DNA from 4 places in the Vibrio rumoiensis genome. Region 1 is predicted to be linked to each of the others. Evidence: predicted binding sites of a transcription regulator. Region 1 holds the regulator's gene; each other region holds the start of a gene.
What was found. The regulator CRP, encoded in region 1, controls carbon source genes, mostly activating them, when cyclic AMP is high. The targets are predictions, from matches to a motif close to TGTGANNNNNNTCACA.
Positions count from the first base shown of each region.

Region 2: typA (translational GTPase TypA) is a predicted target of CRP. The motif match lies at 1,176-1,191, and genes of this name have one in related genera.
Region 3: nagE (N-acetylglucosamine-specific PTS transporter subunit IIBC) is a predicted target of CRP. The motif match lies at 2,295-2,310, and genes of this name have one in related genera.
Region 4: mlc (sugar metabolism global transcriptional regulator Mlc) is a predicted target of CRP. The motif match lies at 1,448-1,463, and genes of this name have one in related genera.

Region 1 is NZ_AP018685.1:295,237-303,515, forward strand. It holds gene VRUMOI_RS01310 (aromatic amino acid transport family protein) at 1-610, shown strand, start outside; gene crp (cAMP-activated global transcriptional regulator CRP) at 891-1,523, opposite strand; gene VRUMOI_RS01325 (phosphoribulokinase) at 1,766-2,635, opposite strand; gene VRUMOI_RS01330 (YheU family protein) at 2,727-2,942, opposite strand; gene VRUMOI_RS01335 (TIGR02444 family protein) at 3,223-3,687, opposite strand; gene VRUMOI_RS01340 (ABC transporter ATP-binding protein) at 3,684-5,591, opposite strand; gene kefG (glutathione-regulated potassium-efflux system ancillary protein KefG) at 5,854-6,450, shown strand; gene kefB (glutathione-regulated potassium-efflux system protein KefB) at 6,465-8,255, shown strand.
Region 2 is NZ_AP018685.1:2,611,304-2,619,582, forward strand. It holds gene typA (translational GTPase TypA) at 1-1,002, opposite strand, end outside; gene glnA (glutamate--ammonia ligase) at 1,661-3,070, shown strand; gene VRUMOI_RS11935 (DUF4124 domain-containing protein) at 3,225-3,845, shown strand; gene glnL (nitrogen regulation protein NR(II)) at 4,022-5,107, shown strand; gene glnG (nitrogen regulation protein NR(I)) at 5,170-6,582, shown strand; gene VRUMOI_RS11950 (bifunctional diguanylate cyclase/phosphodiesterase) at 6,774-8,279, shown strand, end outside.
Region 3 is NZ_AP018685.1:1,867,933-1,876,211, reverse strand. It holds gene nagC (DNA-binding transcriptional regulator NagC) at 1-198, opposite strand, end outside; gene nagA (N-acetylglucosamine-6-phosphate deacetylase) at 200-1,336, opposite strand; gene nagB (glucosamine-6-phosphate deaminase) at 1,350-2,153, opposite strand; gene nagE (N-acetylglucosamine-specific PTS transporter subunit IIBC) at 2,427-3,986, shown strand; gene glnS (glutamine--tRNA ligase) at 4,183-5,844, shown strand; gene fcrX (ferric iron uptake transcriptional regulator FcrX) at 5,987-6,433, opposite strand; gene fldA (flavodoxin FldA) at 6,627-7,154, opposite strand; gene VRUMOI_RS08560 (DUF2788 domain-containing protein) at 7,235-7,456, opposite strand; gene VRUMOI_RS08555 (alpha/beta fold hydrolase) at 7,552-8,279, opposite strand, start outside.
Region 4 is NZ_AP018685.1:1,714,044-1,722,322, reverse strand. It holds gene pyk (pyruvate kinase) at 1-1,280, opposite strand, end outside; gene mlc (sugar metabolism global transcriptional regulator Mlc) at 1,539-2,753, shown strand; gene VRUMOI_RS07925 (YciK family oxidoreductase) at 2,844-3,602, opposite strand; gene sohB (protease SohB) at 3,795-4,856, shown strand; partial or broken gene VRUMOI_RS07915 (formate/nitrite transporter family protein) at 5,150-5,419, shown strand; gene VRUMOI_RS07910 (IS630 family transposase) at 5,428-6,453, opposite strand; partial or broken gene VRUMOI_RS07905 (formate/nitrite transporter family protein) at 6,513-7,085, shown strand; gene VRUMOI_RS07900 (YciN family protein) at 7,161-7,418, opposite strand; gene topA (type I DNA topoisomerase) at 7,766-8,279, shown strand, end outside.

The DNA.
Region 1 (8,279 bases):
TAGCATCCCTGCGGTGGTGCGTTATTTGAACCTTGATATGCAAGCATTGAAAAAGGTGATGGTTTTCGGTTCTTTACTACCGCTAGTCGTCTACATCTTATGGCAGCTGGCCACGCTCGGTGTGGTTGAACAAGCCACGCTTTCACAAGCGGGTGATGTTACCGCTTTAGTGGGCACGCTTTCACAAGTGATTCATAGCTCGGTGATTTCACAAGTCGTTTCTGTCTTTGCCGACTTGGCGTTAATCACTTCCTTCCTTGGTGTGAGTTTAGGCTTATTTGAATTTTTAGGTGACAGCTTAAATAAGAATCAAAGCAAAGGTGGCCGTGTTGGTATTGCACTAGTGACATTTGTACCACCGTTATGTTTTGCGCTGTTCTACCCACAAGGTTTTATTATGGCCTTAGGTTATGCAGCGATTGCGTTAGCGATTTTAGCCATTTTATTACCGGTTGCGATGGTGATGCGTTCTCGAGTCCTAAACCAAGAGACTCAGTCGTTTACCGTTTCCGGTGGAACGCCAGCCTTAATGCTAACACTTGCCGTTGGTGTGGTGATTATTTCAGTTCAAGTTATGATCAGCCTTGGGATGTTGCCGGCAATAGGGTAATTTCGATATTCGTGTCTAGGACGCTAGGCTCGGGAGCTGAAAGAATTATTGACATTAGTTTGTCTCGCTGCACAATCTTCTCGGCTCTCGGCTCTCGGCTCTCGGCTCTCGGCTCTCGGCTCTCGGCTCTCGGCTCTCGGCTCTCGGCTCTCGGCTCTCATCTTTTTCGATCCACAAGCAGCGTAGCGCCCGAATAACGAAACTCGAATACTAAAAAAGCCACTGAACTTATCATTCAGTGGCTTTTAATTTTGTAACTCTGCTAAACGCGATGTAATGCTTAACGCGTGCCGTAAACCACGATGGTTTTACCGTGGGCAGAAATCAAGTTTTGCTCTTCTAGCATCTTCAAGATACGGCCAACCGTTTCACGTGAACAACCTACAATTTGACCAATCTCTTGACGAGTGATCTTAATTTGCATGCCGTCTGGGTGCGTCATTGCATCAGGTTGTTTCGCTAGGTTTAGTAGCGTTTGAGCGATACGACCGGTTACGTCTAGGAATGCTAAGTCACCTACTTTTTGGCTAGTGATTTGCAGACGTTTTGCCATTTGTGCAGAAAGACGCATCAAAATATCTGGGTTAACTTGGATAAGTTGACGGAATTTCTTGAATGAGATTTCAGCAACTTCACAAGGTGATTTGGCTCGAACCCAAGCAGTACGCTCTTGGTCTTCTTCAAATAGGCCTAATTCACCAATGAAGTCACCTTGGTTCAAGTAAGACAAAATCATTTCTTTGCCTTCTTCATCCTTGATTAATACAGCCACGGACCCTTTTACGATGTAATAAAGGGTTTCTGCTTTCTCGCCTGCGTGAATCAAAGTACTTTTTGATGGGTACTTATGGATGTGACAATGCGATAGAAACCACTTTAATGTTGGGTCAGTTTGAGGTTTACCTAGAACCATAATTTGTTACTTCCTCTACAAGGCTTGCTCAGTTTTGAGTCATTCATCCTGAGACCGGCTAAACTGGTCAAATAGAATAGGTGTTAATTGTTATAGCTACAAACTTTGTTGCAGTCGCCCTTCAATACTACCCCTTTCTAGAGCGGATTTCTTGACTTTGATCGGCTAAGTGTGGGGTTTTAGGGGATTAAACCGTGTTCAATGTCACAGAGTCGGCACTAAGTGTGTTCTGAGTAACACTTTTAGGCGATTTTTCCTGTTTCGATTAATTGATGGAGTAGCGGCTGAATAATTAATTCCATCGCAAAACTCATCTTACCGCCCGGCACAACAAGTGTGTTATGACGTGACATGAATGAACCTTCAATCATTGCGAGCAGATATGGGAAGTCAACATTCTTAATTCCACGCAATCGGATCACCACAAAGCTTTCATCCAAACTCGGTATGCCTTTGGCATTAAGCGGATTGGATGTATCAACGGTGGGTACACGTTGGAAGTTAATGTGAGTGCGGGAGAATTGTGGCGTGATGTAATTTAAGTAATCGTCCATTGAGCGCACAATTGAATCCATCACCGCTTCACGTGAATGTCCACGGTCTCGAGTATCACGGACGAATTTTTGAATCCATTCAAGGTTAACAATCGGCACCATGCCAATCAAAAAATCCACATGTTTGGAGACATTAACATCACCATCGACCACCCCACCATGTAAGCCTTCATAAAAAAGAACATCGGTATTTTCAGGTAGGTCCTGCCATGGTGTGAAAGTGCCAGGCATTTGATTGTAAGGAACGGCTTCATCAAAGCTGTGTAAGTAGCGACGAACTTTACCCGTACCTTCTTTGCCAAATTGATGGAAAAAATTAGCTAGAGCGGGAAAGTCATTCGCTTCAGGGCCAAAGTAACTGATGTGTTTACCTTGCTCTTTGGCTTTACGGATCGCGACATCCATTTCTGGGCGTGTATAGCGATGGAAGCTATCGCCTTCAACCCAAGAGGCTTTGATGCCCATCATATTGAACATTTTTCTGAAGGTTTCTGAGGTGGTGGTCGTTCCTGCACCTGATGAACCCGTTACTGCAATAATGGGATGCTTTGCCGACATGATAATCCTTTCTTTCGACTTAAATATTGAGAGATAGTGTAGATGAATGATCCACAAGAATAAATAGCGGCACCATTTGACCGCTTTTTCACTAGCTCAACTCATTGATGGATTTGATATCGACGCTCTCATGCAGTTCAGAGAAAACAATCGCGACACTGCCTGATTTTAGTTGTCCCTTCACTTGTTTGATCTTGGTTTCAAGCGAGGTTTCTTGCATACCGTAATCGGTACCTTCACGTAGGATAAACTCTTTGATTAAGTTATCGAGTGTATCAGGATCGATGTCTTGCCATGGAATGATCATTTATGAGCTCCAGAAAACCACAGATTCTAAAGAATTGCAGTTGAGGTTAAATAGGTTGGCGATAGCCAAGTGGCATGGTGAAGTCAGCAGCGTTATCGCCCAAGTAAGGATGATTATCTACCCAAACACTAGAGGTGGTGCCTTAGCGGTACGCTTTTAGTGTTCCTTTGTCCTAACCCAATGCATCACCGATTTTAATTGGTAGACCCATTGCTTGTAGGGTGATGAAACTGGCCAGAAGTAAGGGAATATATTTTGTAGATGGCATGAAGATTAGCCTTTAATTTTCTATCTTATAAAAAATGGCTGACAGGTGTGGCGCGCCTAGTTTTTGACAATAAAGATGAGTCATTGGTTGGCTCGTTCTTGATGATAGATCAAGATGATTAATACAATGAACAAGATCGGATTGTTGTTGGCGTTCTAATTGTAATTCAAATTGCAGTGATTCACGATAAAGTGTATCAGGTAAGTGAGGTTTGGCTTTGCGGCGGTAATCTCGAAATTGTTGCAATAGGGTTTCAGTTCGCTCAATCGCGTTATCTAATTGTTCCCATTGCTGTTCAGAAAGGCTCAATTCATGTTCATCGAGCCATTTTAATAATAAGACTAAGTTAACCTTGCCTTTATGCCGGTTCTGTAAAACTAAGCAAGCTTCTTTTATTTCACGCACGCCGTAATGTTGCAAACTAAATTGCCATAAGCGTTCAAAAGTTAAAGGCAGAGGGTTATATTGCGTCATTATTGATTAAGAGATTCCAATTCTTCTTGCAAGGCCATCCATTCCATTTCAACGTCTTCTAACTGAGATTTACTGGAGGCTTGCAATGTTAATACTTCGGTAAGCTTAGCCTTATTTTCATCTTGGTAGAGAGAAACATCGCCAAGTTGTTCTTCAGCATCGGCTAATTGTGCGCTCAGTTTGTCCATTTTTACTTCGAGTTGTGTCAGTTTTTTGCGAATTGGTGCACTTTGTTTACGTAATTCTGCTTCAAGTCGCTTTTGTTCTTTACGGGCTGCGGCGCTATTTTGACTTGGTTCCGTCGTGCTATCAGGCTGTGCGTCTTTTTTATCTTGCTTTTGTTGTTCGGTAAGCCATTTGTAGTAATCCCCTAAATCACCATCAAATGGCACGACTTGTTTGGCGTCGACCAGGTATAAATCATCGGTGGTAGCACGGAGTAAATAGCGGTCGTGACTGACGATGACCATCGCACCTTCAAAGGTTTGTAGTGCCATGGTTAAGGCTTGACGCATATCTAGATCAAGGTGGTTAGTGGGTTCATCGAGCAAAAGTAAATTCGGTTTTTGCCAAACGACTAAGGCGAGAACGAGGCGCGCTTTTTCACCACCTGAAAATGGTGCGACTTTATCGAGCGCTTTCTCACCGACAAAGCCAAAGCTGCCTAAGTAATCACGTAGTTGCTGCTCTGTATGATTGGGCGCTATCTGCATCATGTGTTGTAAAGGGGTTTCTTCAGGATGCAAGGTTTCCAATTGGTGCTGAGCAAAGTAACCAATTTTCACGCCTTGAGAGTAGGTTAAATCACCACTTTGTGGATTGAGTTCGCCGGAAAGCAATTTAATAAGCGTCGATTTACCCGCGCCATTACGACCAAGTAGGCCAATACGGCTACCCGGAACGAGATTTAATCGAATATGTTCTAGTATTAAGTTATCACCGTAACCTGCCGATACTTGATCCATCATCATGATTGGGTTCGGCAGAGCTGCAGGTTCTCTAAATTCAAAGCTAAATGGGTTATCAAACTGTGCGGGGAGCACTTTTTCCATTTTCTCTAGTGCTTTAATTCGGCTTTGGGCTTGACGAGCTTTAGAGGCTTTGTAGCGAAAACGATCAATATAGCTTTGCATGTGCGACATTTGTTTTTGCTGCTTGGAATACATCGCTTGTTGCTGCATTAACTTTTGCGCACGTTGATTTTCAAATGATGAATAATTACCGGTGTATTCGTTGAGTTGTTGATTTTCAACATGAATAATGCGGCCCACGATGGGATCAAGAAAATCACGGTCGTGCGAAATTAAGATTAATGTGCCAGGGTAGTTTTGTAGCCATTTTTCTAACCACAATACGGCATCTAAATCTAAGTGGTTGGTGGGCTCATCGAGCAGGAGTAAATCCGAGCGACAAAGTAGGGCTTGAGCAAGGTTCAAACGCATGCGCCAACCACCAGAGAATTGGGTTAGGCTCCATTGCATTTGTTCTTGACTAAATCCGAGGCCATTTAATAATTCTGCGGCGCGAGATTTGATGGTGTACCCACCAACCGTTTCGAGTTTGCCGTGTAACTCAGCCACTAAGGTACCGTTGTCGGCTTGTTCCGCTGCTGCAAGATCTTGCTCTAATTGACGATATTCACGATCGCCATCAATCACATAGTCTAAAGCGGCACGCTCTAAAGCTGGCGTTTCCTGAGCAATCCAAGCCAGTTCCCAATGTGCGGGCATTTGGAAATTACCAGCATCAATGGATAATTCATTTTTCAGTAAAGCAAATAGCGTAGACTTACCACAGCCATTTTTCCCCACTAGGCCGACTTTATCGCCAGGATGAATAGTGGCTGAAGCTTGTTCTAAAAGTGGCTTACCACCACGAAGTAATTGAATGTCTGAAAATGTAATCATAGAAGTCTTATTTTAGGCATGAAAAATCAGAAAATGCAGCGGCTTGAATATTAGGCGTTTCAAGGATAAATGTCGATTATTATACGATTTACGATATGATGATTTTATCCCTTTGCTTTATCGCGATGAAGATTGACTGAATCGGTTTTGGGCGTTTCAATCGTTTAAGGGGTAGGCAATCAGGAGGTTACTTGCCTAAAGCTTAGAGACAAGGTTTTTATATCTTGTTTGAATAGAGAGTCATCGATGTCAGGGAGTCAGGATGTCCGATATAAACCAGCATGTAAGCACGCCAACTCAAAGTGACGATAACTGCGCACAATCACCGCGCGTTTTAGTTATTTATGCTCACCCCGATCCCGATAATTCCATTGCTAACCAAATGCTATTGAAGGCAGCTCATGGCTTGCCTCATGTCACCGTGCATGATTTATATGCCTGTTATCCTGATTTCTTTATTGATGTGGCTTCAGAGCACCGTTTGTTGCTGGAGCACGATGTGATTGTCTTTCAGCACCCGATGTTTATGTATTCATGCCCAGCCTTAATGAAAGAATGGATGGATACGGTATTAGGGAAAGGGTTTGCCTTTGGGAAAGGGCGAGCATTAAAAGACAAATACTGGCGTAGTGTGATCACAACGGGAGGGTCGAAAGAGGCCTTTTCGGCTCAAGGGTATAATCAATATCCTTTGGAACAAATTTTGCAGCCTTTTGAGTTAACCGCAAAACTGTGTCAGATGCATTGGGTTGAACCTTTGGTTCTTTATTGGGCAAGAAATGTAGCGCAAGCGGTGCGTGTTGAACATGCGCAAACGTATCGCTCCTGGTTGTTGAATCCACTGAAAGATAGTCAATAGTACAAGGAAGGATTATGGCATCAACAATTGATTTCTTAGAAAGCGGCGTGGTATTTCTTGCCGCCGCGGTTGTCGCGGTTCCTTTAGCGCAACGTTTAGGTTTAGGCTCGGTGTTGGGGTATTTATTGGCGGGTATAGTGATTGGTCCTTGGGGGATGGGATTGATTAGCGATGTTGATAGCGTGATGCACTTTTCTGAACTTGGGGTGGTGTTATTACTGTTTCTGATTGGCCTTGAGTTAAACCCCAAAAAACTCTGGCAAATGCGTATGCCGATTCTTGGATTGGGCGGTGCGCAAGTGGTCGTAACAACCTTGGTTATTTCGGTTATTACCAATACGTTTGGCATGAGTTGGCAAAATAGCTTAGTGATAGGGATGGGGTTAGCACTTTCTTCGACGGCAATTGCACTACGAGTGATCGAAGAACAAGGCTTGGCAGGAACCGAAACGGGTCAGTCTGGTTTTGCGGTTTTACTGTTTCAAGATATTGCCGTGATCCCAATGTTGGCGGTACTTCCTCTATTAGCTGGTAATGTTGGCGGTGATTGGCTCGACGCCGTTTGGATGATTGGTGGTGTGGTGGGGCTATTAGTCGGCGGTCATTATTTATTGCGTCCGATTTTTCGTTATGTAGTGATGAGCCGGGTACGTGAACTGTTCACGGTGGCGGCGCTGCTGTTGGTGATTGGTATCTCCGTTATCATGCAACAACTTGGGTTATCGATGGCGCTTGGCACATTTTTGGCGGGCGTACTGTTGGCCGAAAGTGAATATCGTCATGAATTAGAAAGCGCGATCGAACCATTCAAAGGTTTGTTGCTGGGTTTGTTTTTTATGTCAGTAGGCATGGCGGTGAATCTTGGGTTACTGACTTTGTATCCCATTAAAATTTTGGCGGCGGTCGTCGCGTTGGTCACCATAAAAGGCTTTATTCTTTACTTGTTGGCTCGTTTGATGGGCACTCGAGCAAAAGCCCGTAGCCGTATGGCGGCAATTTTAAGCCAAGGTGGTGAGTTCGCTTTCGTATTATTCACAGCGGCGAAAGGTCATGGCTTACTTGGCGCAGAGGTGAGCTCATTCTTATTAGTTGTGGTGAGTTTATCTATGATGACCACCCCCTTGATTTTATTAGCCCAACAAAAATGGTTTAACCGTACGATTAACGATACGGAGAGTATGCAATCGGATGTAGTGAATGAAGAGCCCAAAGTGATCATTGCGGGTTTTGGTCGTTTTGGCCAAGTTGTGGGGCGTTTGCTGTATGCCAATAAGATCCGTATCACGGTATTAGAAAGTGATGCGAGTCAAATTCAATTATTACGCAAATTTGGCTACAAAGTGTATTACGGTGATGCAACTCAACTTGATTTGTTACGTGCAGCTGGCGCCGAACAAGCAGAGGCGATTGCTATTTGTACGGACTCTCCTGATGAAGTATTGAAAATTGCAGAGTTGTGTAAACAGCATTTTCCTCATTTAAAGATATTGGCGCGTGCTCGTAGCCGGGTTGAAGCCTATCAATTGATGAATATTGGCGTGACGCTATTTTCTCGTGAAACCTTTTTAGGGGCATTAGATCTTGGGCGGCAAGTCTTGACGCAATTAGGTATGCATCCATACCAAGCGAAGCGGGCTGAAGCGCATTTTCGTAAGCTCGATACGACAATGTTAAAAGAGCTATTACCTCTGCACATGGAGGATAAAGATATGGGGATTCGAGCCAAGGAAGCACGTAAAGAATTAGAAGAAATTTTTGACCGAGAGATGGAAAGTGATCGCCAAGCTCAACAGCATTGGGATTAACTAAGCTCATGGCTATGAAATAGG
Region 2 (8,279 bases), 450 kb from region 1:
GTTACGTGAAGTCACGAACTTACCTTCTTTACCCGCGAACGGAGAAGTGTTTACTTGGAACGTCATGGTTACTGTTGGCTCATCCACTGAAAGTGGCTTCATTGGCTCAACATTGTTGACATCACAGATGGTGTCAGAAATTTTAAGCTCACCAAGACCCGTAATCGCAATGATGTCGCCAGCGTTAGCTTGTTCAACTTCATGACGCTCAAGACCAAGATAGCCAAGAACCGTACCGACTTTACCGTTACGCTTCTTACCATCGGCACCAACGATAGCAACTTGTTGGTTCGCTTTAACGCTACCACGAGTAACACGACAAACGCCGATAACACCAACATAAGAGTTGTAATCAAGTTGAGACACTTGCATTTGCAATGCGCCATTAATATCAACATTTGGACATTCAACGTTATCAACGATCGCTTGGAATAGGGGTTCCATGTTCTCGCCTGTTTCGCCTTCTTCTAGTGTCGCCCAACCGTTTAGTGCTGATGCGTAAACCACTTGGAAGTCTAACTGTTCATCCGTTGCACCAAGGTTGTCGAATAGGTCGAATACTTGATCCATAACCCAGTCAGGACGAGCGCCAGGACGGTCAATTTTATTGATAACAACGATTGGTTTTAAACCATGTGCGAATGCTTTTTGTGTTACGAAACGCGTTTGAGGCATAGGGCCATCAACCGCATCAACGATAAGTAATACAGAGTCAACCATTGACATGATACGCTCAACTTCACCACCGAAATCGGCGTGTCCTGGGGTATCTACGATGTTGATGCGGAAATCATTCCAGTTAATCGCGGTGTTTTTCGCCAAGATGGTGATGCCACGTTCTTTTTCGATGTCGTTTGAATCCATGACGCGCTCTTCAGCTTCACCACGAGATTCAAGTGTACCCGATTGTTGTAAAAGCTTATCAACCAAGGTTGTTTTACCGTGGTCAACGTGCGCGATAATCGCGATATTTCTTAACTTATCAATCTGTGGAGTAGTCATGGAATTCGATTCACTTATAAAAGACACCCAAGTATTGGGCGAACTTGATTAAAAAAACGGTCGTAAATGTACCAGATTTTAAGAAAAAACCTAGGAATATGTCACATTAGTGGATAAATATTACCCGTAAATGACCATTTTAGTGTAAACCACGTCAAGCAATCTCGCCTAACTGAGATTCTAATCTCAACTTTTCATCGAAAAATAATGAATATAATCAGCTAAATGGCTTAGTTTTTCTCATGTATAAAAGACTTTCCATCCTAGTCGCATCAAGATTCGCTCCCCCCCGCAAGACCAATAAATAAAAAATAATGTGCTTTACGCACCATGCTGTACCAAACCTCACCCTTTTACATTGACAAATCGATCAATTCTCGGCTGAATAGAGGGAGTTATTTAACCGTTTGCATCACAATGGCGCGCACCGCACCAAAACAATGCAATCGAGCACCATTTAAGTGCACAGTAATGCACTTAATTGGAATGAATAGCTTTATCTTTTTGTTTTTTAAGGATTTATTTTTTTGGCACGATTTTGGCTTTATTGAAAGCATCATTGATTATTTTTTAAATCAAGATCGCTGAAAGCTAGATTCATTGGGTTGAATCACTTTTATCGTTCAAACAGTATTAATAACACCGGAGGTTATCCAAGATGTCAGTAGAAAATGTACTCTCTCTGATCACAGAAAACGAAGTTAAATTTGTTGATTTACGCTTTACCGATACCAAAGGTAAAGAGCAACATATTTCTATCCCTGCTCACCAAGTAGATGCTGACTTCTTTGAAGACGGTAAAATGTTCGATGGTTCTTCAGTCGCTGGCTGGAAAGGCATTAACGAATCTGACATGGTCATGATGCCAGATCCATCAAGTGCAGTTCTTGACCCATTCACAGAAGACGCAACGCTAAATATTCGCTGTGACATTCTTGAGCCTGCCACTATGCAAGGCTACGACCGTGATCCACGCTCAATCGCAAAACGTGCTGAAGATTACATGCGTTCAACAGGCATCGCTGATACGGTACTTGTTGGTCCAGAACCTGAGTTCTTCTTATTTGATGACATCAAATACGGTAACGACATCTCTGGCGCATTCTTTAAAATTGACGATGTAGAAGCGGCTTGGAACACAGGTACTTCTTATGAAGAAGGCAACAAAGGTCACCGTCCAGGCGTGAAAGGTGGTTACTTCCCAGTTGCACCAGTCGATTCATCTCAAGATATTCGTTCTGCAATGTGTTTAATCATGGAAGAAATGGGCTTAGTTGTTGAAGCGCATCACCATGAAGTCGCAACAGCGGGTCAAAACGAAATCGCATGTCGTTTCAACACGCTAACTGAAAAAGCTGATGAGATTCAAATCTACAAGTATGTCGTGCATAACGTTGCTCACGCTTACGGCAAAACGGCAACCTTTATGCCTAAGCCACTCGTTGGTGATAATGGTTCTGGTATGCACGTTCACCAATCTCTAGCAAAAGACGGTGTAAACCTATTTGCTGGCGATAAGTACGGCGGCCTATCTGATTTAGCGCTTTACTACATCGGTGGTATCATCAAGCACGCGCGTGCAATCAACGCCTTTGCTAACCCATCAACTAACTCATACAAGCGTCTAGTTCCTGGATTCGAAGCACCAGTTATGCTTGCATACTCTGCACGTAACCGTTCAGCATCGATTCGTATTCCAGTGGTACCAAGCCCGAAAGCGCGTCGTATTGAAGCTCGTTTCCCAGATCCAGCAGCGAACCCATACCTAGCATTTGCGGCATTGCTAATGGCTGGCCTTGACGGTATTAAGAACAAGATCCACCCTGGCGATGCTATGGATAAAGACTTGTACGACCTACCAGCAGAAGAAGCAGCTGAGATTCCAAAAGTAGCAGAATCACTAGAAATCGCTCTAAAAGCACTAGACGAAGACCGTGAGTTCTTAACTTCTGGTGGCGTATTCTCTGATGACTTCATCGATTCTTATATCGCTCTGAAATCAAAAGACGTAGAACGCGTTAACATGGCAACACACCCATTAGAGTTTGAATTATACTACTCGGTATAATCAAAACCGGTTAACCTGATCAGAATTATTCTGTAACGGTGTAAACCAGATAAAAATTTTAGGCTCGCCTCTCAGGTGAGCCTTTTTTTTATTGTGGTCAAATAGCCATCGATTAAGCTATTGATAAGATATTTTCAACAACACGGTACCCATAATGAAACGGATCTTTATATCAGTATTGTTACTTAACCTCATCATGGGCCAATCCGTTCTCGCAGGACAAGTCTACAAATGGACAGACCAAAAAGGTGTCACTCACTTTAGCGATAGCCCGCCCCCAGCCCAAGTAAACACTAAAGAAATGGTCTCGTTGCCAGATATTAAAGCGCCGGCTCCTGAGCCTCAATATGGTGATAGCACTCAAGTTGCCAAACAACCTACTGAGGCCCTACTGAGCTCTACGGATAACTCTAAAAGCAATAACACACCAAACGACACCGAAATAACAAAACAAGATGACTCACCAAAACCGGCCAAAGCTCAGAAAAAAATCACGCTTAAGATTGCCAATCTACAAGACGATCAGACAATCCGCAGTAATCGAGGCTTCATAACAGTGCAAGTTGAGCTCAACAGAAAGCTAAAAATCGGTGAATCTCTACAATTAATGATGGATACGCAACCTTATGGTGCACCTCAAACGCCCTCGTTATGGGAGTTAAACAATATAGACCGAGGAACACACACCTTTTCAGTCAATGTTGTCGAAAGCGGCAAGGTTATTGCATCATCTAATACAATCACAGTGCACCTACATAGAACAACTGTGAAGTAGTAGTATGATCAGCAAAGCAATAAGCCCTTATTCGTCGTAAAAGTAAGCGCTATACTCATGTAACTGCTTAAAACAAAAATAAAAACGTGTATTTTTGTTTGTGCTCAATTTTATCATGCTCCATACTGAAACTTTCAGGTGCACCTTTTTAGTGCAATTAAATGGATTTGAGCGTAATGACTAATCACACCATCCAAAGCGATGATCTTATTGCCACTATTCTTGGCAATATGGTAACGGCAACTTTATTGCTTGATGAAAAATTGACCGTGCATTATGCCAACCCTGCCGCTGAACAATTATTCTCACAAAGTGCCAAACGACTCCTCAACACAGCGTTATCTCAGCTAATACAACATGCCTCTATGGATTTGGCATTATTTACGCAACCATTACAAAGCGGACAAAGCATTACCGACAGTGACGTGACTTTCGTCATTAATGGAAAACCCATGCTACTTGAAGTCACCGCCAGCCCACTTTCTGTCCAATCACAACATGACCAACGCTTAATGCTATTAGTCGAAATTCGTAAAATCGACTCACAACGCCGCTTAAGTCAAGAGCTTAACCAGCACGCTCAACAACAAGCAGCGAAACTATTGGTCAGAGGATTGGCACACGAGATTAAAAACCCACTTGGTGGGCTGAGAGGCGCCGCTCAGCTACTAGGTCGCATGCTGCCCGACCCGAATTTAAACGAGTACACCCAGATCATCATAGAACAAGCGGATCGTCTACGTGCTTTGGTTGATCGACTACTCGGCCCACAAAAGCCGGGTAAAAAAATCCCCGTCAATTTGCATGAAGTACTAGAAAAAGCACGTCAATTGGTCGAGCTAGAATTTGGTAACCAAGTGTTGATCGAGCGAGATTATGATCCGAGCATGCCGAATATCGTGATGGATGCCGATCAGGTTGAGCAAGCATTCTTAAATATCACCAGCAATGCAGCCCAGATTCTAGCGTCACAACCAGATGGCACCATTACGATTAAAACTCGTACCGTCTATCAAGCCAATATTCATGGCCACCGTCATAAGCTCGTGGCTCGCATTGAAATCATAGATAACGGGCCAGGTATTCCAAGTGAATTACAAGATACCTTGTTTTATCCAATGGTCAGCGGGCGAGAAGGCGGAACTGGCTTAGGCTTATCTATTTCACAAAATATTATCGACCAGCATAACGGAAAGATTGATGTTGAAAGCTGGCCAGGGCATACCGTATTTACGATTTATCTACCGATCCAAACGGTTTAAATCCAATAAAGAGTGGCCTCACATGTTGTTTAACTTATCGAACTTGCGCAAGGAATTAGGATATGAGTAAAGGATTTGTATGGGTCGTAGATGACGACAGCTCAATCCGTTGGGTATTAGAAAAAACATTATCATCAGCCAATATCCAATGTGAAACATTCGCCGATGCCGAAAGCGTGTTACTGGCATTAGAGCGAGAGACCCCAGATGTTTTAATCTCAGATATTCGTATGTCAGGTATGGACGGCTTAGCGCTGCTAAAACAAGTGCAAGGAAGTCATCCTGATTTACCCGTGATCATCATGACCGCCCATTCCGATTTAGATGCAGCGGTCAATGCTTATCAAACAGGTGCATTTGAATACTTGCCAAAACCATTTGATATTGATGAAACCCTTACTCTCGTTGAAAGGGCCATTACGCATAGTTATGAACAAAAGCACTCAACAACCAACGAAGAAAGTCTAAAAACCGTGACGCCAGAAATCTTGGGCGAAGCTCCTGCGATGCAAGAAGTGTTTCGTGCAATTGGCCGTTTATCTCGCTCATCAATCTCAGTCTTGATCAATGGCGAATCAGGAACCGGTAAAGAGTTAGTCGCTCACGCTTTACACCGCCATAGCCCTCGTTCTAAAAACCCGTTTATTGCCTTAAATATGGCGGCGATTCCAAAAGATCTTATTGAATCAGAATTATTCGGTCATGAAAAAGGCGCATTTACCGGTGCCAATAGCGTAAGACAAGGACGCTTTGAGCAAGCCAATGGTGGCACTCTATTTTTAGATGAAATCGGCGATATGCCACTAGACATTCAAACCCGTTTATTAAGGGTGCTTGCGGATGGACAGTTTTACCGTGTCGGTGGCCATGCACCAGTCAGTGTAGATGTACGAATCATTGCTGCGACCCATCAAAATTTAGAAAAACTGGTTAACCAAGGTGGCTTCCGAGAAGATCTGTTTCATCGCTTAAATGTCATTCGTGTTCACATTCCAGCATTACGTGAACGTCGCCAAGATATTGAAAAATTGGCATCGCACTTTTTGGGCCGTGCGGCAGATGAACTTGGGGTCGATATGAAGACCTTACATCCAAGTACGGTTGAAACCCTCAATCGATTACCTTGGCCGGGGAATGTTCGCCAACTAGAAAATATCTGCCGTTGGTTAACCGTCATGGCGAGTGGTAGTGAAGTCCTACCAAACGACTTACCTTCAGAGCTTGTCCATGAAAAGCGCACGACCGGTCAAGATGATTCTACAGGATCGTGGCAACAACAGTTGGAATCTTGGGCTCGAGCGGCATTATCTGCAGGGGAATCAGAACTGCTGAATATTGCCCAACCTGAATTTGAGCGTATTTTATTGCAAACAGCGTTAACCCACACGAATGGCCACAAGCAAGATGCCGCTAAGCTATTAGGTTGGGGAAGAAATACTCTGACAAGAAAATTAAAAGAGCTCAATGTCGATTAATTGTTACTAGACTGATGTGTCATATGTTATCAAGATCACATGATACATCAGTCTCTATAATACCGATCGGACAAACTTATATGCATTATTGATGAAGCATGCATAATTGCGTCTTTTCATTAAAAATACCTACAAGATCACCGTTTTTTTATTATAATTGTTCATTGTCTTTTTATTAAACATTGACCTACATGAAAGCCCCTCGCTTAACATTACGAATTGCTATTATTTTACCTCTGACTTTAATTCTCTTCGCAATGAGTGCGGTTATTTTTGTTATTCAATCGATTAGTTACAAAAATACTTTAGAAGACATCAGCAAAAAAGAATTAACGACAATGGCTCAAACCGTGCAAACGAATTTGGGCAACTTTCTGTATCCCTCGTTTATTATTAGCTCAACACTCAGCGAGTCTATTCTTCACCATTTTGATGAGCTTGGTAGCACATCTAAAGATAAAACCCACTTTTTATTCGATGTATATCAAAGTGTTAAAGATAAACTACCACAACTCGACACCCTGAATGTCGGCATCGATAAAACCGGTTACTATTATGGGTTCCGCAGAGAAGGCGATCAGTCTTTATCTCTACTATTAAAAGATGAGACAACGAATGGTGCGTTAATGGTGTTTGATGGCCACACTAGACAAGATAAAATGATATACGAGGTCAAAGATTACAACATGCACCCTCGTCCTTGGTACGCACCAGTGGTCAACGCACGTAAGCAAATGTGGTCTGAACCTTACATCAATAATGATGAGAAACAAGATATTACCCTTTCTGCTCTCACGCCTATTATGCGAGCTAATCAATTGTATGGGGTTATTGCTGCTGATATCAAAATTTCAACGTTTAACCAATTACTCACTGAGCAACAAAATCAGCATAACCGCTCTATTTTCATCTTTGATGCCGATCAGCGACTCATCGCTCAATCCGAATCATCAGATAAACTGAGTGTGCTCAGTGATGATGCACCAAAAACGGAAGTCCATAACCCTCTATCAATTTCAGGCGGTCGCCGTGCCATCTACGCGAGTACCGATCCAGTTATTAATGCTGCCTCCAAAGCTTACTTATCTCAATCGATTGGCGATGACCACTTATTTGAATTTTCTGTCGATAATAAAAAACACTTTGGCTATGTCACTGGCTTTAGCGACCAATATGGACTGAATTGGCATATCGCGATATCCATCCCAGAATCAGAGGTACTTGGAAAGATGTCTAGTCAACAACATATGATGAATATCACCATTATCGTCAGCACCATCATATTATGTTTAGCCGGATTCATTTTCTTAACTCGCGTCACTTCACCGATCACGGAAACGGCAAAAGCTGCACAAAAATTAGCGAAAAAAGAGTGGGACACTCAACTACCGGTCTCAGGTCAAACCTTTGAAACCTACACCTTAGTTAAATCATTTAATGAGATGGCGACCGATCTTCAAACCGCCTTTACCGATTTGCATAAACAGTTAGCATTTGACTCGTTAACTGGCCTTTATAGTCGAGAAGGTTTAATTGAGTCGGTAAGAAGCTACAAAAGAATCGACGGGTTTGTTTTTGTACTTGGTTTTGAAAATTTCCGTAATATCAATGACACTTTGGGCTATCTAACTGGCGATCGCTTATTGATATTAATTGGTGACATGATTACTAATCTCGCTCCTCAACACAGTGTTCAA
Region 3 (8,279 bases), 1.2 Mb from region 1:
GGCTTGCTGTGCTACTTCTTTAATTAACCCTCGCTCAAGTAGTTGGCGAGTGATTTTTGTGACACTGGCGGGCGCTAATTGGCTGACATCGGCAACCTGTATTCTCGAAATTGGACCTTGTTGGTCGATTAAACGATATACAGCTGCGCTGTTAAGTTGTTTAACTAAATCTACATTACCAATTTGTCCGCCATTCATTCTATGTCTGCTCGTATTGTCCGTTAACAACCGTCGCTTTTACATTGAAGTCACGATCAAACACAGTCAGGTTTGCCACCATACCTGGTTTAATTTCGCCAAGCTGTCTATCTACACCGATTGCGCGGGCAGGATAAAGCGTAGCCATTCTCAGTGCTTCGTCTAAAGCGATTCCTACATGTTCAACCGTATTTTGCACGGCTTCAATCATGGTTAAAGCTGAACCACCAAGTGTGCCATTTTCATCAACACACTTACCATCTCGGTAATATACTTTCTTACCAACAAAAATAAAGTGATCCATGTCTGCTCCTGCTGGAGCTGTGGCATCCGTCACTAATACTAGTTTATCGCCTTTGATTTTATGAGCAATTCGGATGTTGGCATAGTCTACATGGAAGCCATCAGCAATAATACCTGCATATACTTCAGATGTATCATAGATGGCACCAACCACACCGGGTTCACGACCAACCATCGGAGTCATCGCATTGAAAAGGTGAGTAGCGAATGTAATGCCGTTAGCAAAACCTTGACGAGCTTCTCGATAGGTTGCGTTAGTGTGGCCAATAGAGACAACAATGCCGGCATCTCTTAAGCGTTGGATATGCTCTGGTGCATTTTGTTCAGGTGCTAAGGTTACTTTTGCGATCACATCGTGATTATCACAAATCGTTTGGATCATCTCATCATCGGATTTACGAATAAAATCAGGGCGATGAATCCCTTTTTTCAAAACGTTGAGATAAGGTCCCTCTAAATGCAGGCCTAAAGACTGATTTTGATAACGTTGTTGATATTCGCGAGCAGCAGAAATTGCTTGCTGCATATCTTCATCTGATGAAGTGATTAATGTTGGTAAGAAGCTAGTGCAGCCTGATTTCAAGTTGGCCTTGTGCATGATCTGCATTGTATCAGCGGTGACTTCGTCATTGAGCATCACGCCGCCACAACCATTAAGTTGTAGATCGATAAAACCAGGGCTTAGATTTGCCCCTTGTAAATCTTGTGTCTTGATCTCTTTTGGTAAATCATCCATTTTTACAATAGATTGAATTTTACCTGCATCCACTATCACGGCATGCTCTGTAAGTACGTCATGACCAGTGTAGATTCTTGCATTTATCAGAGCATACATAGTTGGCATCCTCTTATTTTAAATTCTTAATGTTTTCAGCTTCTAACTCTTTAAAGTACTTAACCGTTTTTACTTTAAGTTCTTGAGTTGAAGGTTCATCACAAACAATGACGGATTTAGCATGAAGTTGTAATGCCGATACTGTCCATAGGTGGTTGACTGAGCCTTCTACCGCAGCTTGTAAAGCAAGTGCTTTATTATGGCCTGTGATCAAAATCATAACTTCTTCAGAATCTAGTAGAGTACCAACGCCAATAGTTAGCGAATATTTAGGTACTTGGCTAATATCACCATTGAAAAAGCGTGAATTTGCAATACGGGTATCTTCGGTTAGAGTTTTGATACGTGTACGTGATGATAATGATGAAGCCGGCTCGTTAAAAGCAATGTGGCCGTCGTTACCCACACCACCCATGAACAAATTAATGCGTCCATACGATTTAATTTTATCTTCGTAACGTTTGCACTCTGCTTCGTGATCATCGGTGTTACCGTTCAATAGATTGATGTTCTTTTCTTGAATATCAATGTGCTGAAAAAAATTCTCATACATGAATGAACGATAAGATTCAGGATGATCAGAGGCTAATCCTACGTATTCATCCATATTAAAGGTGACAACGTGCTTGAAGCTTACTTCGCCATCTTTATGAAGTTTAATCAATTGCTTGTATGTGTTTAGAGGTGTCCCACCTGTCGGTAAGCCTAAAACGAAAGGTCGGTCTTCAGTTGGGTTAAACTTATTGATTTTATTGATAATATGACGTGCTGACCATAGGCCAACTTCATTTGCATTATTGAGTGGAATGAGTCTCACAGTACACCTCTATAGGACATAAACAAAAATGGATAATAGGACATTTATTTCATTATTTTGCATGATAAAATAAGTTTTGAAAACTATCTAGTCTAAATAAGATAAATCCTTCACAAGAATTACGCAAACTGGCAAATAACTCTTGATAAAGATCACAAATAACAGGCTTTTAATTTGCGGACTAAAATTAATTGCATAGACTGTCGCTGTACTAAATTTTTTAAGAAAAATAAGTAATACGAATTTTACCAAATCCTATAGGGGGGAATTACGGTGAATATACTTGGATACGCACAAAGACTAGGTAAAGCGTTGATGCTACCTATTGCAACACTACCTGTTGCGGCGCTTTTACTTCGTTTGGGTCAACCTGACCTGTTAGATATTGCATTTATGGCATCGGCTGGTAATGCGATTTTTAGCCAGTTACCTTTACTCTTTGGTTTAGGTATTGCAATTGGTTTATCAAAAGATGGTGCGGGTGCGGCTGGTTTAGCCGGTGCCGTTGCTTATTTCGTTTTAACTGCAACAGCGCAACAAATTAATGCTGACGTTAATATGTCATTCTTTGGTGGTATCTTTGCAGGTATCATTGCAGGACATTGCTATAACGCATTCCACGCTACTCGTTTGCCTGAATGGTTAGCCTTCTTCTCTGGTCGCCGCTTAGTTCCAATTATGGCGGGCTTGGTTGCTGTGGTTGCGGGTGCAGTGTTTGGCGTTGTTTGGCCTATGGTCCAACACGGTCTTGATACTTTAGCTCATGGTATCTCAACTTCTGGTGCAGTTGGTCAGTTTATCTACGGCACTTTAAACCGTGCGTTGATTCCTGTTGGCCTTCACCACGTACTGAACTCTTACTTCTGGTTTGGTATGGGCTCATGTCAAGAAATCATGGTAACGGCAACGGGTGCATTCTCTAATATTCATCAATTGTGTGTAGACCCAGCGATTGCGAAGACATTAGTGGTTGGTCAAGAGCATACCTTTACGTTCAAAAATGCAGTAACACCAGAAATCACAGCAGTGGTTGATAGTGTGAAAGAGACCATTAAAACCGGTGATCTAAACCGTTACTTTGGCGGCGATAAATCGGCTGGGGTATTCATGAATGGTTTCTTCCCAATCATGATGTTTGGTCTACCTGGTGGTGCGCTTGCTATGTACCTAGCGGCTCCTTCTGAGCGTCGTGGTCAAGTTGCTGGTGCCTTATTCTCTGTTGCATTCTGTTCATTCCTAACGGGTATCACAGAGCCTCTAGAATTCATGTTTATGTTCCTAGCACCAGGCCTATATGCGGTACACGCCGTATTAACGGGTCTGTCTCTAGTGGTTGCTAACATGTTTGGTACATTGCATGGCTTTGGTTTCTCAGCAGGTCTTATCGACTTTGTGTTGAACTGGGGTCTAGCAACGAAACCTGTGACATTATTGATTATTGGTTTAGCATTCGGTGCAGCTTACTTCTTTATCTTTAGTTTCTTAATCCGTGCGTTCAACATGAAAACGCCTGGTCGTGAAGACGAAGAAGTTGCCGCTCCTGCAAGCAAATCAAAGCAACCTTCTGGTGCGGTTGCACGTCAATACCTGAAAGCTCTTGGTGGCCATGGTAACGTGACAACGATTGATGCTTGTATCACTCGCTTACGTTTAACATTGAAAGATCGCTCTATTGTTGACGAAGCCGTGTTGAAAAAGCTTGGTGCTAAAGGGGTTGTTAAGTTAGGTGAAAATAACCTACAAGTTATTCTCGGCCCATTAGCTGAAATCGTTGCTGGAGAGATGAAAGAAATTCCAGCTTCTGATGACTTATCGGATGTTGTTTTACCGTAAGTAAATCTACACCGTTGATTAGAAAGGCTCCCTATGTGGAGCCTTTTTTTATTCTAAAAAATAGAATTATGACTCTTTGGGCTTCTTTTTAGGCTTTTAACAAAGAAAATACTACTTCTAGTTGTGTAAAGGGCTAGAATTGTGGATCATTAGCCCTAATTATAAAAAGACTCTTATATTTATTGAGGTACTATCGATGAGTGAAGCTGAGGCTCGACCATCTAACTTTATCCGTCAAATTATTGATAAGGATTTAGCGGATGGTAAACACACTGGAATCCATACGCGTTTTCCACCAGAACCTAATGGCTATCTGCATATTGGCCATGCAAAGTCTATTTGCTTAAACTTTGGCTTGGCACAGGATTACCAGGGTAAGTGTAACCTTCGCTTTGATGATACCAACCCAGCGAAAGAAGACATTGAATACGTTGAATCAATTAAACAAGACGTAAATTGGTTAGGCTTTAATTGGGATGGCGACATTTGCTATTCATCTAACTATTTTGATGCGCTATATGCTTACGCGGTAGAGTTGATTGAAAAAGGTTTAGCTTACGTTGATGAGCTGACGCCTGATGAAATTCGTGAATATCGTGGTACGTTAAAACAGCCAGGAAAAAATAGCCCGTATCGTGACCGTAGCGTTGAAGAAAACTTAGCGTTATTTGAAAAGATGCGTAACGGTGAGTTTGAAGAAGGTAAGGCTTGTCTTCGTGCGAAGATCGATATGGCATCTTCATTTATCGTTATGCGTGATCCTGTTCTTTATCGTGTGCGCTTTATTAGCCATCATCAGACGGGAGATAAGTGGTGCATTTACCCAATGTACGACTTCACTCACTGTATTTCGGATGCGTTAGAAGGGATCACTCATTCATTATGTACACTGGAGTTCCAAGATAACCGACGTTTGTATGATTGGGTATTGGAAAATATCACTATTGATACGAAACCACATCAATACGAATTTAGCCGTCTAAACTTAGAATATACAGTGATGTCTAAGCGTAAGCTAAACCAATTAGTAACAGAAAAATTGGTTAACGGCTGGGATGACCCTCGTATGCCAACGATTTCTGGTTTACGTCGGCGTGGCTTTACTCCTAGCTCTATTCGTGAGTTTTGTTCACGCATTGGTGTGACTAAACAAGACAATATGATCGAGTTTAGTTCTTTAGAAGCGTGTATTCGTGAAGATTTAAATGACAATGCTGCTCGCGCAATGGCGGTCTTAGATCCTGTCAAAGTAATTATTGAAAACTTTGAAGGTGAAGAAGTTCTGACGATTGCTAATCATCCAAATAAGCCTGAAATGGGTAATCGTGAAGTACCTTTTACACGTGAAGTGTGGATTGAAGCGGATGATTTCCGTGAAGAAGCCAACAAGAAATACAAACGCTTAGTTCTTGGTAAAGAAGTGCGTTTACGTGGTGCTTATGTGATCCAAGCTAATCGCATTGAAAAGGACGCAGAAGGTAATGTGACTACTATTTTCTGTAGCTACGATCCTGATACATTAGGTAAAAACCCTGCTGACGGCCGTAAAGTCAAAGGTGTTATTCATTGGGTGTCTGCTGAAAAAGGTCTAGAAGCGGATGTTCGTTTATACGAACGACTTTTCACTGTACCAAACCCAGCCGCTGCGGATGACTTTGCTGCGACAATTAATCCTGAGTCTTTGGTTGTTAAGAAAGCATTTGTTGAGCCAAGTTTAGCAAACGCAGAAGCAGGTGTGGGTATTCAATTTGAGCGTACAGGCTATTTCTGTATTGATTCAAAAGATTCGGCACCAGAAAGCTTAGTGTTTAATCGTACCGTTGGTTTACGTGATACGTGGGCCAAGATCGACGCGTAATAAGCAATATCTTTATGTAAGGTGGGAAGTCTCTCACCTTATTGGTTTATTTCGTTAATTTTGGTTTTGTATAAATTAAAAACGCACCTCAAAATGAGATGCGTTTTTTTATTGGTAAGCTTAAAGCTAATTTGGCTTAGTTTTACTTAGTTTGATGTGCATTGGTGTCGGTTTTACAATTTCCGTTAGCACAACGGCCATATAAGTAAAGGCTATGGTTAGTTAATTTAACATTGTACTTAGCGGCAATTTCTCTTTGACGTTCTTCAATAACGTCATCAGAAAACTCAATAACTTCACCGCAATCTAGGCATACTAGATGATCGTGATGGTGCTGAGTCGATAATTCGAAAACAGACTTTCCACCTTCAAAGTGATGACGAGTTACGATACCAGCATCGTCAAATTGGTTTAAAACACGATAAACGGTTGCAAGACCAATTTCCTCACCAAGATCGATCAGTTTTTTATATAAATCCTCTGCACTGATATGTTGGCAGTCTGGTTGTTGCAATACCTCTAAAATTTTCAAACGAGGTAAGGTGACTTTAAGACCTGCTTCCTTTAGAGCTTGGTTGTTATCTGGCATTATTCTTTCCTGTGAGATTCTGCATTGAACAGAAAGCATGAATGACATCAGTAAATATGACTCGAACTACACGACCAAGTTCACTGCGTTTCATTATATGTTGTCAAAATGTATCTAAAATGACTATAGCATTAGAGTGATGATAACAAAATACCTCACAGTGGAGGTATCTCCATACATCACAAAATTTTGATTAATCAGCTAATTCTGCCAAGCACATTTCATCATAAATTTGTTTTGACCACGCTTTTACACGTTCATCGGTTAATTCAGGTTGACGATCTTCATCAATGCATAGGCCGATGAAGTTGTCGTCATCCACTAATGCTTTAGAAGCTTCAAACTCATAACCTTCCGTTGGCCAATAGCCAATGATAGTACCGCCTTTCGCTTCAACGATATCACGAATTGTGCCCATCGCATCACAGAAGTATTCTGCGTAATCTTCTTGGTCACCACAACCAAAAATAGCGACAAGTTTGGTTGAGAAATCTATTGCTTCAAGTTCAGGGAAAAAGTCATCCCAGTCACATTGGGATTCACCGTAATACCAAGTTGGAATGCCAAGCAGTAATAGATCAAAATTATCAATATCTTCCTTGCTGCTCTTCGCAATGTCTTGTACGTGTACAAGTTGTTTGCCAAGTTCTTTTTGTATCATTTTCGCAACCGCTTCAGTATTACCCGTGTCGCTACCAAAGAAGAGTCCTACACTTGCCATAGAAATATTACCTATATGTCTACTACCGGAAATACCGGTATCAATCTAATTAAAAAAGTATACGTTATAGCTGCACGGCTTTAGCCTAAGCCTGTACCTTCCCAGCTTATTTGGATTAACCCTTTCGCGACAAAGCCCGCACAACCTAAAAATAGAACAAGCCATACAATACGACGGCCAAAAACGGGAACATTACCTTGTTTTAAAACATCTTTGATGGCTAAACCAATCAATAAAAATAATGACGCAAAAAACAGATCTAAGCCCAGAGATTCAATGGTATTGATGTGTTCGTAAAGCATGCGTTTGATCACCGTTATTTTTTAACAAAGAACTATAGCATTAATCCAATTGAAAGTTAATGCGAAGTCGGCTTTGTCATCGGGTTAAATACGAACTATTTCGTAATAAAACGGCGAATAGAACGTAGTACTTCAGCTGGCTTTTCTGCATGCAACCAATGGCCAGTATTAGCAATGATATGCGCTTTACTGTTTGGAAATTGCTCTAAAATAGCGCTTTGATGTTCTGGCATGAGGTAATCGGAGTTTGCACCTTTTAAAAATAAGGTTTCACCAAGAAAAGGAGAAATGTTCGTCCAGCTTTGTATATGGTGGTAATTGCCAATGATGCCATCTACATTGAATAACCATTGCATGTACCCATCTTGGAGCTGTAATGATTTTGCGAGAAATTGGCGAACACCATCTAATTCAATGTGCTGGGCTAGGAAATGTAATGCTTCTTTACGGGTCTTCGGCTTATTTTCAATGACCGCATTTAATCCGGCAAAAACATTATCATGCCGTCTTTCTTGATAGGAAATAGGGGCCATGTCTAACACAATTAATTTGTTAATTTTGTCAGTAGCAATATTGGAAAGCGCCATTGCTGCTTTGCCTCCCATTGAGTGCCCAATGATGGTGGCGGATGTAATATTAAGGTCCGTTAATAGCTGGTTGAGGTCAGCTGCCATGGAAGGGTAGTCCATGATGTCGCTATGAAAAGATTGGCCATGATTGCGTAAATCAACGCTAATAACGGTATGGTCTGCAATTAAATCTCGGGCGAGTAGACCTAAATTACCCAAACTGCCGAATAGACCATGTATAAGGAGAATGACAG
Region 4 (8,279 bases), 1.3 Mb from region 1:
TAAACGGGTGTCACACCACGGTATAGGGCTGCACGATTAAGCGTACTTTCATTGCGAGAAAGTGCAAAAATAGGTAACCCTGAGCTTAAGCGAGACATCATCAATGGGGTACGACCAGATTCAGTCATTGAGATCATCGCTGTAATACCGTCCATATGGTTTGCTGAATACATCGTCGCCATAGCAATCGTTTCTTCTGCAGATTGAAACTTACGATCCAAACGGTAGTTGGAAACGTTGATGGAAGGCATTTTTTCCGCACCTATACAAACTTCGGCCATTGATTTTACGGTTTCAACCGGGAAGCTGCCAGCTGCTGTTTCAGCTGAAAGCATAACCGCGTCGGTACCATCTAAAACCGCATTGGCGACATCCATGACTTCCGCACGGGTTGGCATTGGGCTAGTGATCATCGATTCCATCATCTGAGTGGCGGTAATCACATTACGATCTAGGCTACGAGCTCGACGAATCAATTGTTTTTGCACACCAACCAGTTCAGCATCGCCAATTTCAACACCTAAGTCACCACGGGCAACCATAACCACATCAGACGCTAAGATAATGTCATCCATGCTTGCTTCGCTGATCACGGTTTCCGCGCGTTCTACTTTGGCGACCAACTTCGCTTCAAGTCCTGCATCGCGCGCTAATCGGCGAGCGTAATGCATATCTTCACCATTACGAGGGAAAGAAATGGCGAGATAATCCACTTTGATTTTCGCAGCAGTAATAATGTCTTGCTTGTCTTTTTCGGTTAAGGCGTCAGCGGATAAACCACCGCCTTTTTTGTTAATGCCTTTATTGTTTGAAAGTGGGCCTGCGACAGTGACTTCAGTATGAACTTTATTACCGTCTACATTCGTGACTTTTAACTGCACGCGTCCATCATCCAATAAAAGAATGTCCCCAGGGGCGACATCTTTTGGTAATTCTTTATAATCTAAACCGACAGCATATTGGTCACCTTTACCTTTTTCAAGGTCGCTATCAAGGGTGAATTTATCGCCTATATTGAGTTGGATTTTGCCATCTTTGAATGTTGAAACTCGAATTTTAGGACCTTGTAGGTCACCTAAAATGGCGACATGGATACCTAATTTGGCTGCGATAGTACGAACTTTTTCTGCACGGATAATATGATCTTCTGCCGAACCATGTGAGAAGTTCATCCGAACTACATTAGCACCAGCTTTGATAATATCTTCTAGGACATTATCTTTATCTGTAGCAGGGCCAAGAGTAGTGACGATTTTTGTGCGTCTTAAGCGTTGAGACATGCATAACTCCATCTATGATTAAAAAACTATTGTTACGTTACCATTAATTGAAACGATATTTCATGGCTTTATTTCGAAAATACTGTTTGAAAATGTATATGGGCATATTCATTTTATGCCTGTTTGTCAGTTGAAAGTGTCAGAATAGCGCGTAATTAGAAATTAAGCGTGATACCTGTCACGCAACCGTGGCATTGCGCTTCACAATTAGTTCGCAGTGTAAAAAAATTGCGACTGGTTTTTCATTAGGAGCACTTTATGTACATGGCTCAGCCTGGTCATATTGATCAAATCAAGCAAGTCAATACAGGTCGTGTATATAAACTTATCGATCAATTTGGCCCTATTTCTCGAATTGATTTATCTAAGTTAAGTGGTTTAGCGCCCGCGAGCATAACGAAAATTTCGCGTGAATTAATGGAAGGGCATTTAATTCATGAAACGGTGGTACAAGAATCACTGAGTCGAGGTCGTCCGGCGGTGGGTTTACAAACCGACAATACGGGTTGGCAGTTTTTATCAATACGCCTTGGAAAAGGGTACTTAATTATCGCTTTGCACGAGTTAGGCGGTGATGTCGTTGCCGATTATAAAGTTGATATTGAAGCATCCGATCAAGATAAACTGCAGCAACGTATCCTTGATGAAATTGAGTCTTTTTTTGTACAGCACTCACATTTAGTCGAAAGGATAACCAGCATTGCGGTCACATTACCTGCTTTGGTGAATTTTTCAGAAGGTGTAGTCCTTCAGATGCCGCATTTTAATATTCAAAACTTAGCGCTCGGTCCTGCAATTTATGCGCAAACCGGTGTGCCAGTTTTTATTGCTAATGATACGTGTGCTTGGGCGCTCGCTGAAATGTTGTTTGGACAATCTCAGGAAGTGGACAACTCAATCTTAATTAGCAATCATCAAGGGGTTGCTGCTGGCGTTATCTTAAATGGACGACTGGCTTATAGTCGTAATGGAAATATAGGCGAATTGGGACATATACAAGTGGATCCTGATGGCGCTCTATGTGAATGCGGTAAAATAGGCTGTTTGGATACTATTGCGTCTTCTGACGCGGTATGTAAAGCGGTCTTTGAAAAAGTAGAGCAGGGCGTCGCTACCTCATTAAATACTAACAATATTACGATGGAGACGATCTGTTCTGCAGCATTAAGGGGTGATGCACTTGCAAAGCAGGCGATCGAAAAATTAGGCAGAGATTTAGGCAAAGGCATTGCAATTATGATTAATATCTTTAGCCCTGAAAAAATTTTACTCGGCGGCGCTTTGACCAAAGCTAAATCGGTTTTATTTCCTGCAATAGAACAAGCATTACAGCAATATAGCCTGCCTATTTTTCATAAAGATGTCCCTATAGTGGAATGTAAGTTCTTTACTCAAACGACTATGCCTGGTGCTGCATTAATTAAACAAGCATTGTACGATGGTTCGTTATTGCTAAAGGTTGTTGAAGGCTAAGAGACAGAGCGCAAAGCTTAAATTCGGGATAAAAATAAAGTCAGCGATAGTGCTGACTTTATTGTTTTTTAAAACATCATAGTGAGAGGACTATTTGAATAGCTTGTTACGCTCTGGTTGTGCGTCAATACACTGTCCATGAATCTCCTGGCTTTCAGGTGCCATGAGGTAAACATATAAGGGAATGATATCTTCTGGTGTTTTCAGTAATTCGGTATCTTCTGCCGGGTAAGCTGAGGCGCGCATTTTCGTGCGTGTTGCACCAGGATTAATTGCGTTGACACGCACAGGCGTATCACTGAGTTCATCGGCTAAAATCTGCATCATGCCTTCAGTGGCAAATTTTGAAATGGAATAACTGGCCCAGTAGGCTTTACCTATATGCCCAACGGTCGAAGATGTGAAGACAATTCGGCCATTTTCTGATTTTTTGATCAATGGTAATAAAGCTTGAGTCATTAATAACTGAGCTTTAACGTTGACTTGCATAACCTCATCAAACGCAGTTTCTTCTATTTGTTCAAATGGTGTAATTGAACCTAACAGGCCAGCATTATGTAAGATGCCATCAAGTTTACCGAATTGATCTGAAATCGTATCCGCCATATCAAGATAGTTTTGCTTGGTAGCTCCTTTCATATCCAGCGGGATGATTGCGGCTTGAGGGTAACCTTTAGATTCAATTTCATCGTAAGTGGTTTCAAGCTTAGACACGGTACGCCCTAGCAAAATAACGGTTGCGCCATGCTGTGCGTAGTGTAGCGCTGCTTGTTTACCAATACCGTCACCAGCACCAGTGACTAAAATAGTTTTGCCAGCGAGAGCAGAAGGGGAGACTGAATAATTCACCGTATTAAATCCTTATCTAACTTTATGTCATTTATGCCGATCTTATTTGAAGATATCACTGTATAACGACACCTATACCTTGAAGTCACTTGCGTATATGCAATAATGTAGCGCTATTTCAAATAACAAGTGGTTAGCATCAATATAAACTCGCTTACCATACACTAAACCGCAAGTTTTGAGGGAATGATATTGGAATTTTTGTTGGATTATGGGCTGTTTCTAGCCAAAGTCGTGACGTTCGTCGTTGCGGTAATTGCGCTGTTTGTTGGTATCAAAGTATTAGGTGGTAAGAGTGGCCATGCTAAAGGTGAGTTACAGATCACCGATTTATCAGAAAAGCATACAGACACGGTTGCGCAGCTAGAAGAACACCTGCATGACGAGGCGTATTTAAAAGCACGCCAAAAAGCACAAGACAAAGAACAAAAAGAAAAAAATAAAAAAGAAGCGAAAGAAGCTAAGAAAGCGGCAAAATCAGGTGAATTGATTGATAGCCGTAAACCTCATTTATTTGTTTTAGATTTTAATGGCAGTATTGATGCCAAAGAAGTGTCTTCTTTACGTGAAGAAGTTACGGCGATTCTTTCTGTGGCTAAGGAAGGGGATGAAGTGCTACTTCGCCTAGAGTCTGGTGGTGGAATGGTTCATGGTTATGGTCTTGCTTCTTCTCAACTTGATCGTCTGAAAAATGCCAATATACCACTGACGATTGCCGTAGATAAAGTGGCGGCAAGTGGGGGGTATATGATGGCTTGTGTCGCAGATAAAATTGTTTCAGCCCCATTTGCGATTGTTGGCTCGATCGGAGTGATTGCACAAATTCCTAATTTTCATAAATTGCTGAAGAAGAATGATATTGAGTTTGAGCAAATGACCGCTGGAGAATACAAGCGTACTCTGACGATGTTTGGTGAAAACACCGATAAAGCACGCGATAAGTTCAAGCATGAATTAGAAGAAACGCATGTGCTATTTAAAGATTTCATCCGCGAGCACCGAGCAGAACTTGATTTAGAGAAAGTGGCAACCGGTGAGCATTGGTTTGGCACACAAGCATTAGAACTAGGGCTGGTGGATGAAATTAAAACCTCTGATGATTTGATTGTCGCGGCAACTAAAGAAAAATCAGTATTAGCTTTGCACTATGTTCGTAAGAAAAAGTTATCGGATAAAATTTCTGGTAGCGCAGCGAAAACGGTCGATAGTGTGCTGCTTAAATTAATATCACGAGGTCAGCGCCCAATCTTATAATCACTACCCATTATTAGGTAGCGATATAAGAACTGATTTATATCAATCTTTATTGAATTAAGCTCACGTCATGTGGGCTTTTTTTTGTGGTGAATAAATCCATGTTTTTTGCGTTTTATGCTAATTTTAAGCGATGATATGCGCTTTTTTGTGATTTTTTACTAATAGTCACGAATCGGAAAACAGCTTTTTACCGACGTTGAACTATGATTAGAAAGCTTGAATTTGATCACATTAAAAAGCAATATTCAGCCATCATCCTTATTTTGTATCTAATTGTTACGAGAGAGAAAATGGACAATAATCAATTTGAATCATTAATGCCACCTGAAATGGCCGAAAAAGCCGCTGCAGCTGGTGCCTATAAAGTTAATAAATCTTTTTTCAAAACCTTTATGCTTGCAGTGACTGCTGGTATGCAAATTGGTATTGCGTTTATCTTCTATACGACGGTAACCAGCGGTACTGCTGACGTTGCACCTGGCTTCTCACATTTTGTTGGCGGTCTAGCATTTAGCCTTGGTTTAATTCTTGTCGTTGTAACAGGAAGTGAATTATTTACTATACCCAATTAACTTGAAGTTGCAGATTTCAAAACCTGAAAATTGTCGTTAATTCGAGTTGTCAGTGAGCCTGCAACTTTGGGCAAAGTCACATCAAAAAATAGATTTATTGCATCCTTAAAGGATGCTTTTGTCGGGAAGTAAACATTATTTCTGGCATGCTCATGCATGACCTTCCACAGTCGTTCTATTGGATTCAAATTTGGACTGTAAGGGGGCAAATAATGCAGTTCGATATTGAGCATCCGGGCAAAATCTTTTACCAGCTGACTTCGGTGATAACCGGCACCATCGAGAATTACATGAATCTTTTGCTCTAATGGATAATGATCTTTTTTCAGTTTCCAAAAGAAACGGGCAATACTTTCACTATCAATCGTTTCATAACTTTCGGTCACTGTCGTAGATATATCCGTTAGATTCAGTGCACCGACAAAGTTTAATCGTGTACGGCTACCGGTCGTTTCAATTACTTTATCTTCACCTTTGCGGATCCAACCGTAAGTGATTTTAGTCGCTTGGCTTGGATGCACTGCATCCATAAATAAAATCGGTTCATTGAGTTGCTTCAGCTCTTGATAATGCTGAATAAAAGCTTCTTGAGCTTCAGGATTAAGTTTGTGTGGAACACCTTTAGGTTGCTTATAGGAAAAGCCATTATGGTGTAACCATTTATTCATTCCAGCGACAGTGTAAGTCACTTGGAATTGATTCTGGACGTACTCAACAATCTGGTGAGTATGAAAATAGGTATTTTCAGCAAGATGCTCAATTAATGCCATCGTTTCATCGGCATTGAGTTTACTTTGTGAGCCACCATTTTCGGGTTTTAATTTTTCAGACTGTAAATAGTCATTGATATGACGAGTCACCGTCGTTTGATGAATTCGCAATGCTTGCGAAATCATAGAAACAGACCAACCTTCAGAAGCAAGCAGGACAGCTTTGATACGATCACATACTCGACGGTCACGAGATGAATCGTGCATCCGTTCAAGTTGTTTTTTCTTTTGGTTGGAAAGTTCTATTTTCATGTTTGGTAGCATGATCCTGTTCAAGGATAAAATCAAGCATCTTCAATGATCACGGGTATAGTTCAACCTTAGTGGTGGTTGCAAAAGCGAGCGGCTTAGTGACTTGGGGGCAATTGGTTAAAAACTGGCTTCAAGTATACTTTGGTAACTTCGTGGGCTGTATTTTGCTGGTTGGTATCATGTTAGTGGCTCAACAATACATGAGTGATCATGGCGGTATTGGGCTGAATGCGATGCATATTGCTCAGCATAAAATGCACCATTCATTTGCCTCTGCAGTTGCGCTAGGCACGATGGCGAACTTGCTAGTATGTATTGCGGTTTGGATGTCTTATGCTGGCCGTACTCTAACCGATAAAATGTTGATTTTGATTTTACCTGTTGCCATGTTCGTATCATCTGGCTTTGAGCATAGCATCGCAAACATGTTCCAAATTCCATTTGCGATTGGTATTAAAAACTTTGCACCAGCTGAGTTTTGGGAAATGACTCATACGACAGCAAGCCAGTTCGCTGATTTAAACATGGCTGATTTTGTCATCAATAACCTTATTCCAGTAACCATCGGTAACATCATTGGTGGTAGCGTATTTGTAGGTTTATGGTTCTGGTCTATTTATCTACGTAAATAATCGATAATGAAATGACACAAAAATGCCCTAGCGATGACTAGGGCATTTTTTTATCTAAAGTGTTTAATATATCAATTAGTGAAGCATATTTTCTAAGGTGAACTCTTTAGATAAATGATGTGCTAGGTATTTAAACATATTAAATACGGCGGTGGTTTTTTCGGTGGGCAATCCTTGTTCATCTAAGAAATATTCACCCTTGAAAATTAATACATCGTCTTTTTCTGTCACTGATGTGGCACGCATTCCTTCCATATAATTGGCATGCTCTTGAATGACTTGGTTTGCGATCAGAAGGAGCTCAAATTCGGAGATGGCTTTTTTACTACTCATAGTGGCCTACTTAGAATGTCATTATTGAAAAATGTAAGGTTTGGTTGAATATCGTTAAATAAGGCGTTATTGTCCGCCACGTTAAGCACCAAAGTTTATACCTAACTGCATGCTTGGTATAGGTAATCACCGTTAAAAACTTCAATATTCTTTTTCTCAAAATATCGATAAAGAGTTTGTGATATCGCTGCACATAAGTTGGCGATATGTCAGCCACTCAGTATGAAAAGTGAAAAAACAAGTTGATCTTATTTAAAACTCACTCGATAGTAAAAAAAGAAGCAATTAATTAAAAGCAGCGTGCGTAGTCAATAAACGCGACCTGATGAGGATGTTTAGAATCAGTTATGGGCAAATCTCTTGTTATTGTAGAGTCACCAGCTAAAGCGAAGACCATCAATAAATATCTTGGAAAAGATTTTGTTGTGAAGTCGAGTGTTGGGCATGTGCGTGACTTACCTACTGCTGGTCAAAGCAGTGGGAAAAAAGCGGCCGCGATTTCAACTAAGGGCATGAGCCCAGAAGAAAAGGCTCGTATTAAAAAAGAAAAAGATAAAGCCGCCCTAATTAAAAAGATGGGTATTAACCCTTATCAAAATTGGGAAGCGAATTATCAAATCTTACCGGGTAAAGAAAAGGTTGTCGCTGAATTACAAAAATTAGCCAAAGATGCCGATTGCATTTATCTCGCAACCGATTTAGACCGCGAAGGGGAAGCTATTGCGTGGCACCTTCGTGAGATCATCGGTGGCGATGATGCACGTTATAAGCGAGTGGTTTTTAATGAAATCACCAAAAATGCAATTCAGCAGGCATTTGAAACTCCAGGCGAATTGAACATCGATGGCGTTAATGCCCAAC